DNA from 4 places in the Acidovorax sp. AC410 genome. Region 2 is predicted to be linked to each of the others. Evidence: predicted binding sites of a transcription regulator. Region 2 holds the regulator's gene; each other region holds the start of a gene.

Region 1 (3,205 bases), 5.6 Mb from region 2:
TCGATGCGTTGGCCGAGCATGCGAGCAAGGAAGAGCGCAAGCGCCTGTTCGAGCGCCACCGCGCCAGCCTGCTGGGCATCGGCATCATCACCGGCTACCTGGGCGCCGCGCCCAGCATCGTCTGGGCCTCGGGCGTGCTGTTCGTGGCGGCGTTTGCCATCCTGGTGCCGCTGGCGATCTGGATCTACATGCTGGTGTTCGCCTTCTCCTCACTGTGGTTCACGCATTTCTGCCTGGCGGCGCTGCAGGAGCTGCGCGAGGACGACGTGCGGGCCACCATGCCCGTGCCCTCGCGCCTGCCGCTCGACACGCTGTCGCCCCCACCGGCCATCGAAGACACCCCGCCTTCCCCCGCCAGCGCACCTGCGCCTGCGGTGGGCGGCCTGCCGGCACCCGACGCCCTTCCTACCGCTCCCCGCACCCCATGACCCCCACCTTCGGCCTCATCATCGTCGGCGACGAAATCCTCTCGGGCAAGCGGGCCGACAAGCACATGCCCCGGGCCATCGAGCTGCTGGCGGCGCGCGGCCTGGTCCTGTCGTATGCGGACTACGTAGGGGACGACCCGGCCCGCATCACCGCCACGCTGCAGCGCGCCTTTGCCTCGGGTGACGTGGTGTTTTCCTGCGGCGGTATCGGCGCCACGCCGGACGACCACACCCGCCAGTGCGCGGCGCGTGCGTTGGGGGCGGACCTGGCCCTGCACCCCGAGGCCGAGCGCCTGATCCGCGAGCGCATGCAGGATGTGGCGCGCGAGCAGGGCCTGCCCTACGAGCCCGAGCGCCATGACAACGTACACCGGCTCAACATGGGCATGTTCCCCGTCGGGGCCCGAACCATCCCCAACCCGTACAACAAGATTCCCGGCTTCACCTGCGACAGCCCGGGCGGGGAGGGTGGTGCCGTGCATTTCGTGCCGGGTTTCCCGGTGATGGCCTGGCCCATGATCGAGTGGGTGCTGGACACCCTGTACGCCGAGCACTTCAACCGCACGCCCCAGACCGAGCACTCGGTGGTCGTCTTCGGAGCCTTGGAGGCGGCACTCACTCCGCTGATGGAGCGCATAGAAAAATCGCACCCAGGTGTCCGGGTGTTCAGTTTGCCCAGCGTGGATCATCCACAATACGGGCGGCACATCGAACTGGGCGTCAAAGGCCCGGCGCAGGCGCTTCCCGCTGCATGGACGGACCTCCAAAATGGTCTGCACGAATTTGGTGCAGAACTTGGCCCTGAAATGGTGCGCAACCTGTGATGTGCAATGGGGACTATTGCGACGCACCAATTGTGTGCATTCAACAGTTCTTGCCAGACCCCAGGTCGGCCCGCTGCTCCGCGATAGTGCGGTGATTGCACCCCGCTGGCACGCAAACTGCTTTTATTTCGGCAAATTCTTTTTTCAACAAGCGCTTTTACCCAGGAGAACCTGATGGCCAAGACCGTTGCAGACGTGATGAAGATCGTGAAGGAAAACGAGGTCAAGTTCGTTGACTTCCGTTTTACCGATACCCGGGGCAAGGAGCAGCACGTGACCGTGCCGGTTTCGCACTTCGATGAAGACAAGTTCACGTCGGGCCACGCATTTGACGGTTCGTCGGTGGCTGGCTGGAAGGGCATCGAAGCCTCGGACATGCAGCTCATGCCCGACCCCAACACCGCCAACATCGACCCGTTCTTCGAAGAAACCACGCTGTTCCTGCAGTGCGACGTGATCGAACCCGGTGACGGCAAGGCCTATGACCGCGACCCACGCTCCATCGCCAAGCGCGCTGAAGCCTACCTGAAGGCTTCCGGCCTGGGCGACACGGCCTTCTTCGGCCCCGAGCCAGAATTCTTCATCTTCGACGGCGTGCGCTGGTCCAACGAACCCGGCAAGGTCATGTTCGAGATCGAAGAGTACGAAGCCCCCTGGAATTCGGGCGCCAAGCTCGAAGGCGGCAACCGCGGCCACCGTCCCACCGTCAAGGGCGGTTACTTCCCTGTGCCTCCCGTCGACAGCACGCAGGACATGCGCGCTGAAATGTCCCTGATCCTCGAATCCCTGGGCATCCCGGTCGAAGTGTTCCACCACGAAGTGGCAGGCGCTGGCCAGAACGAAATCGGCACGCGTTTCAGCACGCTGGTCGAGCGCGCCGACTGGACCCAGGTCCTGAAGTACGTGGTCTGGAACGTGGCCAACGCCTATGGCAAGACCGCCACCTTCATGCCCAAGCCCTACGCTGGCGACAACGGCTCCGGCATGCACGTGCACCAGTCCATCTGGAAGGACGGCAAGAACCTGTTCGCAGGCGACGGCTATGCCGGCCTGTCGGACTTCGCGCTGTACTACATCGGCGGCATCATCAAGCACGCCCGTGCCCTGAACGCCATCACCAACCCCGGTACGAACTCGTACAAGCGCCTGGTGCCCGGCTTCGAAGCCCCTGTGAAGCTGGCCTACTCGGCCCGCAACCGCTCGGCCTCGATCCGCATTCCTTACGTTGCCAACCCCAAGGGCCGCCGCATCGAAGCGCGCTTCCCCGATCCATCGGCCAACCCCTACCTGGCTTTCTCGGCCCTGATGATGGCCGGCCTGGACGGCGTGGAAAACAAGATCCATCCCGGTGAAGCCGCCACGAAGGACCTGTACCATCTGCCACCCGAGGAAGACAAGCTGGTGCCTACCGTCTGCCACAGCCTGGACCAGGCCCTGGAATACCTGGACAAGGACCGCAGCTTCCTGACCAAGGGTGGCGTGTTCACCGACTCCATGCTCGATGCCTACATCGACCTGAAGATGACCGAAGTCACGCGTTTCCGCATGGCTCCTCACCCTGTCGAGTACGACATGTACTACTCGCTGTAATCCGCCCCACCCGGCGATTACCCCAAAAGGCGGCGCAAGCCGCCTTTTTTCATGGCGTCGGCACAACACCGGCCACGGAACCAACGCAGGCGGCCGCGCCTCTGTAGGGGATGGGGCGGTGCCTGCAGCCATGCCCCAGGCCCGCCGCCCGCCGCAAGGCCCGGCCTTAAACCCCATTGCCGCTGTATTTGCGCAATTGGCGATGCGGGATGATTGGGGGATACTCACCGGCTGTCCCCTGCATAAGCTGCTGCGCGAGGAATTTCCATGAAGAAGACTGTCACCACCCTGTTGTTGCTTGCCGCCCTGGCCCCCGTTGCCGGCTGGGCGCAGGACCGCATCTACCGCTGTGGCAACGAGTAC
Region 2 (3,205 bases):
GCCCTGACGCCAAGGCGTTGCAGATGCTTATCACGCCCATCTGGCCTGTGGGCAGTGCGCCCAGGGGCCCCACGGCCGACGAATTGCGGGGGCTGGTGCAGGCGGGTGCCACCCGGGCCCAGCCCAAGGCCGTCGAGAGCGATCTGCCCCTCAAGGACCTGGGCGCCGTGGGCAAGATGGGCTACTACTTCTCGGCCACCGACCGCGCCCCCGAGCCGGACGGCTACAAGCACCTGACCCAGGGCATGCTGGGCATGAACGAGCTGCGCGTGACCTTCACGGTGCTCGTCAACGGCGCTCCGCAGGAGCCTGTGGCCCAGGCGCTGGAGTTGCTGCGCTCGCTGCGGCGCGCACCGGCCTCGAAAGCGCCCTGATGCCCCCCATCCTCGGCACCGTGATGGTCTACGCGCGCGACATGCAGCGCAGCGCAGCGTTCTACCGCACGCACTTCGGTCTTGAGACCACTGGGGACGTGGTGGAGGGCCTGATCGAGCTCCAGGCCCCGGACGGAGGGGCCAGCATCCTGGTCCACCAGGCGGCCAAGAGCGTGAAGCTCGGCCAGGCGGGGGTGAAGCTGTGCTTTCATGTGCCGGACGTGGAAGCCTTCAAGGTCCGTGCGCTGGCACAGGGCCTGGCCTTCGGCAGCACGCACCAGGCCAATGGCTATGCGTTCGCCAATGCCAAGGACCCGGACGGCAATGCCGTCAGCATCTCCAGCCGGGCGTTCCGCCAGCCAGGCTGACAGCGGATCAGAGCGCCTTGCGCAGGTTGGCCGGCGCGATCTTGAGCGCCTCGCGGTACTTGGCCACGGTGCGGCGTGCGCATTCGATGCCCTGCTCCTTGAGCATCTCTGCGATCTGGCTGTCCGAGAGCGGCTTGGCCGGGCTTTCGGCCGCCACGAACTGCTTGATGAGGGCGCGCACGGCCGTGCTCGATGCGTTGCCGCCGGTTTCGGTGCCCAGGCCCGAACCGAAGAAATACTTGAGCTCGTAGGTGCCGATGGGCGTGGACATGTACTTGGCCGTGGTCACGCGGCTGATGGTGGACTCGTGCAGGCCCAGCTCGTCGGCGATGTCGCGCAGCACCAGCGGGCGCATGGCCAGCTCGCCATGGGTGAAAAAGCTCTTTTGCCGCTCGACGATGGCGCGCGAGACGCGCAGGATGGTGTCGAAGCGCTGCTGGATGTTCTTGATGAACCAGCGCGCCTCCTGCAACCGCTGCTGCATGGCCTGGTGGCCCTCGCCGCCCTTGTGGCCGCGCAGGGCGCCGGCGTAGATGTCGTGTACGCGCAGGCGCGGCATCACGTCGGGGTTCAGGGCCACGATGAAGTTGTGCTGGCCGTCGCGGCCATTGGCCCGCCCGGCCTTGCGCACGATGACGTCGGGCACGATGATGTTGCGCTCCACGTCGACGAACTTGCGCCCGGGGCGCGGCTCCAGCCGCGCGATCAGGGCCATGGCGGCGCGCGTGCGCTCCTCGCCGTCGCCGCACAGCTGCGTGAGGCGGCGGATGTCGCGGCGCGCCAGCATCTCCAGCGGCTGCTGGCACACGCGCAGCGCGGTCTGCACGGTGTCAGGGTCGAGCTCGCTGTCTTCGTCGGCCGCCAGGGCCGTGAGCTGCAGTGTGAGGCATTCACCCAGGCCACGCGCACCCACGCCCACGGGCTCCAGGCTCTGCAGCAGGCGCAGCGCCACGGTGAAGCGATGCACCAGCTCTTCGATCTGCTCCAGGTCGTCGGGGCCGGCCAGGGCGATGGCCAGCTCTTCGAGCGGGTCCTCGAGGTAGCCATCGTCGTTGAGCGATTCGATCAGGAAGCGCAGCGCCGCGCGGTCCACCTCGGACAGCCGCAGCGACAGGGCCTGGCGGTGCAGGAAGGCGGTGAGCGATTCGTGCGTGCGGGCCAGTTCGGTGGCATCGGCCTCGTCGCCCTCCGAATCATTGCGGTTGCGGGCCGGCGCATCGCCACCCCACTCGGCATCGTTGGGGGACACGTCCACGGTGCCATCGCCGCTCCAGTCGGGCTCGTCGCCCGCACTGCTGCCCACTTCCGCATCGCCCTGCGGGCTGTCGGCCGGGGTCTCGGTCGACGTGCTGGAGCCCGGGGCACTGGAGTAGACCGCATCGTCGGAACTGTAGTCGTCCGGCTGCGCGGGCGCGTCGGCCGTGTCCACGCCAAACTCCTCGCGCGGGGCCTCGTCGGCATTGCGTTCAAGGAACGGGTTTTCGTCGAGCATCTGCTCGACCTCCTGGCCCAGCTCCAGCGTGGACAGTTGCAGCAACCGGATGGACTGCTGCAGCTGGGGCGTGAGCGCCAGGTGCTGCGATACGCGCAGTGACAGGCCGGGCTTCATCGCACAGCCCCCGGGGACTGCCACGAAGGCAGGTGCATGGCGAACAGGTGGTCCATCGGTCTGCTACATGCGGAAGTGTTCACCCAGGTACACCCGGCGCACTTCGGCGTTGTCGACGATTTCGGAGGGGGTACCCTGGGCCAGCACGTGGCCATCGCTGATGATGAAGGCGTGGTCGCAGATGCCCAGCGTCTCGCGCACGTTGTGGTCGGTGATGAGCACGCCGATGCCGCGCGCCTTGAGGAAGCCGATGATGCGCTGGATCTCGATCACCGCGATGGGGTCAATGCCGGCAAAGGGCTCGTCCAGCAGGATGAAGCGCGGCTGCGTGGCCAGCGCGCGGGCGATCTCCACGCGGCGACGTTCGCCGCCGGACAGGGCCAGCGCGGGCGAGGCGCGCAGGTGCTCCACGCGCAGTTCCGTGAGCAGCGCCGTGAGGCGCTCCTCAATGGCCTGGCGCGGCAGCGGCTGGCCGTCCTCGCCGCGCTGCAGCTCAAGCACGGCGCGCACGTTCTCCTCGACCGTGAGCTTGCGGAAAATCGAGGCTTCCTGTGGCAGGTAGGACAGGCCCAGGCGCGAGCGCCGATGGATGGGCATGTGGGCCACCGAGTGGCCGTCGATGCGGATGTCGCCGGCATCGCTGCGCACCAGGCCGACGATCATGTAGAACGAGGTGGTCTTGCCCGCACCGTTGGGGCCGAGCAATCCCACGACTTCGCCTTTTTGCACGACCAGCGACACGTCCTTGACGACCTTGCGGCTGCCGTAGGATTTTTCGAGGTGGTGCACCTCCAGCCGGCTGTCCGCCGGGGACCCGGCGACGGTGCTCACGTCGGCCCCGCTCACTTGGCGCC
Region 3 (3,205 bases), 2.4 Mb from region 2:
CAAGAACCATTTCGACCTGCGCACCGGCGAATGCCTGGAGGCGCCCGAGCATTCGGTGCAGGCGCACGGCGTGCGCGCCGAGGGCGGGCGCATCAGCGTGGCAGTCGCTTGAACGCTTTGGGAGGCGTCTGGCGGGGTTAGCATCTGCGTATCCTCAATCCCGGAGTCACCGCATGCCCGACCTGGCCGCCGCGCCCCTGACCGTTTCCAGCCTCGTGCTGCGCTCGCGCCAGCTCGAGATCGATGCGGTGCACCACCTGGCCAGCCGGGCCGCGCTGGTGGATGTGGTCGGCCAGCTGATCGAGGGCCTGCAGCGCGAGCGCGGTGCATCGGGCGTGTACCTTGCCTCCAAGGCACAGCGCTTTGCCGACCTGCGCGGCCGCACCGTGCAGGAGGTGGTGTTGCTGGAAGCCAAGCTGCGCGCGGAGTTTGCCCAGCATGTCGAGCCCGCACAGGGCGCCACGGCCAAGGCCTTGTCGTTGATGGCCTGGGCACTGCTGGGGCTCGATTCGCTGCCCGCGCTGCGCAGCCAGATCGACAAGCAGGCGATGGCGGCGCACGACTCGATTGCCGCGTTCAGCCACCTGATCGCGGGGCTGATCGAATTGGTCTTCCACGTGGCCGATGCGGCCGCTCTGCCCAGCGTCTCGCGCCAGCTTGTGGCCCTGCTGCACCTGGTGCAGGCGCAGGAAGAGGCGGGGCAGGAGCGTGCCATGGGTGCGTTGCTCTTTGCTTCAGGCCTGGGCAGCGACGCCCACCAGCAGCGCGTGCTGCACCTGATCGATGCGCAGGAGCGCAGCCTGCGCGTGTTTTCCGAATTTGCCGACCCGGCCCTGCGCACGCGCTGGGAGCAGCAGCAACTGGCCCCGGGCATGGCCCAATTGGAACGCCTGCGGCGCACGCTGTGCGTGGCCCGCCCCGGCGCCGCGCTGGACAGCAACCTGAGCGACGCCTGGTTCGACGTGTCCACCGAGCGCATCAACGCGCTGTGGCTGCTGCAGGTCGAGCTGGTGCAGCGCCTGCGCGAGGACTGCGCGGCCCGCATCCTCGAAGCCCAGCAGGACCTGCAGGACTCCAGGGGCCTGCTGCGCGGCCTGCGCGACAACCCGCCGCAGCGCACGCACGCGGTGGACCGCTTCTTCGACATCGCCATCGCACCCGAAGCCGTCCCCGAGCAGGCCGCCAGCGCGCCTGCCGGTGAATCGGCATCGTTGCTGGAGCTGCTGCAGGCCCAGTCGGCGCGCATGGCCAGCATGGAGGCCGAGCTCGAGGCCGCCCGCCGCACGCTCAACGAGCGCAAGGTGATCGAGCGCGCCAAGGGCGTGCTCATGGCCCGCCTGGGCATGAACGAGGAAGTGGCCTTCCGCGTGCTGCAAAAGACCTCGATGGACCAGAACCGCCGCCTGCTCGATGTGGCCGAGGCCACGCTGTCCCTGCCGGACCTGGCGTTCGCCCACCCCGACCGCAAGGGCGACAAGCCCGCCTGATCCATGGTGGTGCCTTGCCTGCACCGCCTTGAAGCCATTTTTGCCCCGCAAGCCCTGCGCATGCACGGAATGCGGGACGCAAGGCACTCTCGGCTGCCCCAGCGAGGGTACGGAAATTGCATGGAATGCCTTGGATGGCGGGCTAACGGCGGCCTGCTGTCCACCGCCTGCGGTTCACCGCAGGTCCAGGAATCGCGCATCCGAGGATAACGGCGTCCATTGCGTTCCCCATCTGCATGGGGGCGCAGCGGACGCCGTTTTCTTTTCCTCTTCTTCTTGCGCGTTTCCCCGGGTGGATCACTTGGGGGCGCATGTCAGTCTCCCCGTCCCAAAGGAAGTGCAATGGCCTACCTCGCCCCCGCCGAGTTCGTGACCAAGATGGTCGATTCCGGTGAATCCAAGCTCCTGATGTCCACCCGCGACACGCTGATCCGCTCCTTCATGGCCGGTGCCATGCTGGCACTGGGCGCCGCCTTCGCCGTCACCGTCACGGTGAACACCGGCAACGCGCTGCTGGGCGCAATGCTCTTTCCGGGCTGCTTCATCCTGCTGTACCTGCTGGGCTATGACCTGTTGACCGGTGTGTTCACGCTGGCCCCGCTGGCGGTGCTCGACAAGCGTCCTGGCGCCACCTGGGCCGGCGTCTTCCGCAACTGGACGCTGGTGTTCTGCGGCAACTTCGCAGGTGCCTTCATGGTGGCGGTGTTCATGGCCATCATCTTCACCTTCGGATTCAGCGAGGCACCCAACGCCGTCGGCATAAAAATCGGCCACATTGGCGAGGGCCGCACGGTGGGTTACTCCGCGCACGGCGCCGCCGGCATGCTGACCCTGTTCATCCGTGGCGTCATGTGCAACTGGATGGTGTCCACCGGCGTGGTGGCGGCCATGATGTCCACCTCGGTGTCGGGCAAGGCCATCGGCATGTGGATTCCCATCGCCCTGTTCTTCTACATGGGTTTCGAGCACAGCATCGTCAACATGTTCCTGTTCCCCTCGGGCCTGCTGCTGGGTGGCAACTTCACGGTCATGGACTACCTGGTCTGGAACGAAATCCCGACCGTGATCGGCAACCTGGTGGGCGGCCTGACCTTTGTGGGCGCCATGCTGTATTCCACGCACTACAAGACCGCCCCCAAGCGCAAGATCGCCTAAAGACGAGGCTGAACGGGTCCCTCACGCGCCGCGCACCCTGCTTTGGGCGGTCTCGGCGCAAGCAAATGCTCGCCATAGCACGGGCTATGGCTGCGCTTTGCGCCTAGCATCCCATCCCAAATCAGGGCACGCGCCATCGTGAAGACCCATTCACCCTCGCCTTCCTGCCTGCCTCCCTATGAGCGACAGCAATAGCTTGAACGTCACACTCGGCCAGCATTCCGAGGCCGGGCACAAGGGAGTCAACCAGGACTTCCACGGTGCCATGCTGCCCACGGGGCCGCAGCGCGGCACCAAGGGCATCGCGCTGGCGCTGGCCGATGGCATAGGCTCCAGCGCGGTGAGCCAGGAGGCCAGTGCCGCGGCAGTGCGCGGCTTCCTGGAAGACTACTACGCCACCTCCGAGGCCTGGTCGGTGCGCCGCTCGGCCCAGCGCGTGCTGGGCGCCACCAACGCCTGGCTGCACGCCCAGACCATGCGCAGCCACGCGCGCTTCGACAAGGACCGGGGCTATGTCACCACCTTCAGCGCCCTGATCCTGAAAGGGCGCGAGGTGCACCTGC
Region 4 (3,205 bases), 2.4 Mb from region 2:
GGCCACGTTCATGTAGTCCTGCGGCACGCGCTGCACGCCCACCGCGGTGTTGATGACCATGGGCCAGATGGAGCAGATGAAGATGGTCCAGATCGCAGCCGGGTTGGCGCCCTTGAACACCAAGAGGCCAATGGGCAGCCAGGCCAGTGGCGACACCGGGCGCAGCAGGCTGATCAGTGGGTTGAACATGCGCGACAGGAAGTTGAAGCGCCCGATCACGAAGCCCGCGGGAATGCCCACCAGCGCCGCCAGGCCGAAGCCCACGGCCACGCGCTCCAGCGACATCAGCACGTTCCAGCCCACGCCCTGGTCATTGGGGCCATTGCGGTAGAACGGGTTGCTGAAGATCTCCAGCGCCTGCGCCCAGGTGGCCAGCGGACTGGGAATGCTGCCGCCGGTGGTGGTGGACACCACGGCCCACAGGCCAATGAGCAGGCCCAGGCCGCACAATGGCGGCAGCACGGCCATCCAGAAGCTGCGCGAAAGCGCGGCCCAGTCGCGCGGGGCGCGTGGCGTGGGCACGCTGGCGGGGGGCGCCTTGCGGGCTTCGGCCTGGATGGCAGCGCCCCGGGCGGGCGCTGCCGGTGCGTCGGCCGGCAGGGCGGCGGGAGGGGAGTGGAAAACGGCACTGACCATGGTGATCTCCTGTGCGGGTGGGAACGTGGGGCGAACGGGGAGCTGTGGGCCCATGGCCTCTCAGGCCTTGATCTTGAAACCGTCGGCGTATTTCTTGGGGTCCTTGCCGTCCCACACCACACCGTCCACGAGCTTGTGCGTGCGCATGTCGCTCTTGGGCAGCGGGGTCTTGGAGGCAGCGGCTGCCTGCTTGTAGACGTCCACGCGGTTGATGGCCTTGGCCACGCCGGCGTAGTCAGGGTGGTCCTTGAGCAGGCCCCAGCGCTTGTGCTGGGTGAGGAACCACATGCCGTCCGACAGGTAGGGGAAGTTCACCGCACCGTCGTTGTAGAACTTCATGTGGTTGGGGTCGTCCCAGGTCTTGCCCATGCCGTCCTGGTAGCGGCCCAGGATGCGCTGGTTGATCGCGTCCACGCCGGTGTTCACGTAGGCCTTGCCGGCAATGGTCTCGGCCATCTTGTTCTTGTTGCCCAGGCTCTCGTCGATCCAGCGGCCGGCTTCCAGGATGGCGGCCGTCACGGCACGCGCCGTGTTGGGGTACTTCTGCACGAACTCCGAGGTCGTGCCCAGCACCTTTTCGGGGTGGTCCTTCCAGATGTCCTGCGTGGTGGTGGCGGTCACGCCGATGCCGTCCATGATGGCGCGGTGGTTCCAGGGCTCGCCCACGCAGAAACCGTCCATGTTGCCCACGCGCATGTTGGCCACCATCTGCGGTGGCGGTACGGTGATGACCTTGGCATCCTTCATCGGGTCGATGCCGTGCGCGGCGAGCCAGTAGTACAGCCACATGGCGTGCGTGCCGGTGGGGAAGGTCTGGGCGAAGGTGTACTCGCGCTTTTCGCTGGCCATGAGCTTGGCCAGGCCGGCGCCGTTGACGGCGCCCTTGTCGGCCAGCTTCTTGGACAGTGTGATGGCCTGGCCGTTCTGGTTCAGGTTCATCAGCACGGCCATGTCCTTCTTGGGGCCGGCCAGGCCCAGGTGTACGCCATACACCAGGCCGTAGAGCACATGGGCAAAGTCGAGCTCGCCGTTGACCAGCTTGTCGCGCACGCCGGCCCAGCTCGCCTCCTTGGTGGGGATGATGGTCACGCCGTACTTCTTGTCGATGCCCAGCACCGAGGCCATCACCACGCTGGCGCAGTCGGTCAGCGGGATGAAGCCGATCTTCACTTCCTTCTTCTCGGGGGCGTCGGAGCCCTGTGCGTGGACGAGTGCGCGCAGGGCCGGGCTCACACCCACGGCGCCCACGGTGGCGGCCTGCAGCACGGTGCGGCGGTTGAGACTGGTTTTGAGCAGATCGGTCATGGTGCTTCCCTGGTGGCGTGAAAAACAAAAAAGGCGTCCCCCCTGCGCCTGGGCTGCTGCAACTTCACAAAGAAAGTCACGCAGCGCCGAGCGCGGGTGGGACGCCTGTGTCCGGTGGCGAGGGGTACCTGCCCGCCATTGGGTGGATACCGCTCATCGAAGACCTTCGTTGGTCTTGTCCAGGTAATGCAAGCCTTGTGCCAGCCCTGTGATCTGCCAGGATGCTCTGTTTTTGATAGCTAACTATCGAATCAAAATGGGATGGTCAGGCGGCTGCTTCATGAAAGCGCGCAAGCCATGCACCGTCTTTGATCGCACAGGTGTTGTGCGATGCACCATCGCGGGCCGTGCTGTGCCAGGGCAGGGGTGGGAGTGGTGCAGTGCGTCCGGCGTGAAACGCGTCTGCTGCAGTGGCAGCGTGCGCAGCGGGGGCCTTGTCAGCCCAGCAGATCGGCCACGTCGAGCATGCGCTGCGCGACGTCGACCAGTTTGAGGCCCTTGTCCATGGCCGTCTTGCGCAGTTTTTCATAGGCGGCCTGCTCGGTCAGGCCCTGGCGTTCCATCAGCAGGCCCTTGGCGCGGTCGATGGTCTTGCGGTCCTTGAGCTCGGTCTTGGCGTCGGCCAGCTCGGCGCGCAGCGCCTGCTCGTGCTGGAAGCGTGCCATCGCCACGTCCAGGATGGGGCGGATGCGCTGGGGCGCCAGGCCCGCCACGATGTAGGCCGACACACCGGCCGCCACGGCCGCCTTCACGTGCGAGGTGTCCTCGTCGTTGGTGAACATGACGATGGGGCGGCGCTCGTTGCGCGTGGCCATCACCACATGCTCCAGGGCATCGCGTGCTTCGCTTTCGGCGTCCACGATGATGAGGTCCGGCTGCAATTGCGCCAGGCGCTCGCTCAGGAACACGTCGGCCGGCAGCGTGGCCACCAGGTTGAAGTTGTTTTCCAGCAGGCCAATGCGCAGCGCCCGCGAGCGCTCTGCCTGCAGCAGGGCGTGCTCGTCGTCGGGGTCGGCAACCGCCAGATCGGGGGCGACCACCACTATGCGCAAGGCCTCATTCATGCCGTCAGCATAGCAAGATTTGCGCCACAAATTGGTGCGCCGGGCTGGTGCGGACAGGGGTCTACCCTGCTTTTGAAGGGCCAATGGCGGCGGGGGCCTGAAACTTGCTAATAGAGTGTGTATTGGGAGGGCATACCCGATAGCGCCTCTTCGCGGCGTCGCATATACATCCGGTCACATTGACATACTGATATGGAGCT

The links. Region 2 encodes sigma-54, which starts transcription at its own class of promoters, with help from an activator protein. Its sites were predicted from a motif close to TGGCANGNAANCTGCTTT; they were not measured.
Region 1: glnA (type I glutamate--ammonia ligase) is a predicted target of sigma-54. The motif match lies at 1,359-1,376, and genes of this name have one in related genera.
Region 3: AC0IZS_RS17690 (formate/nitrite transporter family protein) is a predicted target of sigma-54. The motif match lies at 1,593-1,610, and genes of this name have one in related genera.
Region 4: AC0IZS_RS17525 (CmpA/NrtA family ABC transporter substrate-binding protein) is a predicted target of sigma-54. The motif match lies at 2,127-2,144, and genes of this name have one in related genera.

Annotation. Positions count from the first base shown of each region.
Region 1 is NZ_CEEDCG010000001.1:7,006,220-7,009,424, reverse strand. Features, by position in the region: gene AC0IZS_RS32570 (EI24 domain-containing protein) at 1-428, shown strand, start outside; gene AC0IZS_RS32565 (competence/damage-inducible protein A) at 425-1,252, shown strand; gene glnA (type I glutamate--ammonia ligase) at 1,427-2,842, shown strand; gene AC0IZS_RS32555 (hypothetical protein) at 3,110-3,205, shown strand, end outside.
Region 2 is NZ_CEEDCG010000001.1:1,394,251-1,397,455, forward strand. Features, by position in the region: gene AC0IZS_RS06465 (hypothetical protein) at 1-374, shown strand, start outside; gene AC0IZS_RS06470 (VOC family protein) at 374-742, shown strand; gene AC0IZS_RS06475 (RNA polymerase factor sigma-54) at 750-2,351, opposite strand; gene lptB (LPS export ABC transporter ATP-binding protein) at 2,415-3,197, opposite strand; gene lptA (lipopolysaccharide transport periplasmic protein LptA) at 3,194-3,205, opposite strand, start outside.
Region 3 is NZ_CEEDCG010000001.1:3,818,959-3,822,163, forward strand. Features, by position in the region: gene nirD (nitrite reductase small subunit NirD) at 1-112, shown strand, start outside; gene AC0IZS_RS17685 (nitrate- and nitrite sensing domain-containing protein) at 174-1,487, shown strand; gene AC0IZS_RS17690 (formate/nitrite transporter family protein) at 1,830-2,642, shown strand; gene AC0IZS_RS17695 (protein kinase domain-containing protein) at 2,821-3,205, shown strand, end outside.
Region 4 is NZ_CEEDCG010000001.1:3,778,952-3,782,156, forward strand. Features, by position in the region: gene ntrB (nitrate ABC transporter permease) at 1-636, opposite strand, end outside; gene AC0IZS_RS17525 (CmpA/NrtA family ABC transporter substrate-binding protein) at 697-1,941, opposite strand; gene AC0IZS_RS17530 (ANTAR domain-containing response regulator) at 2,379-3,005, opposite strand.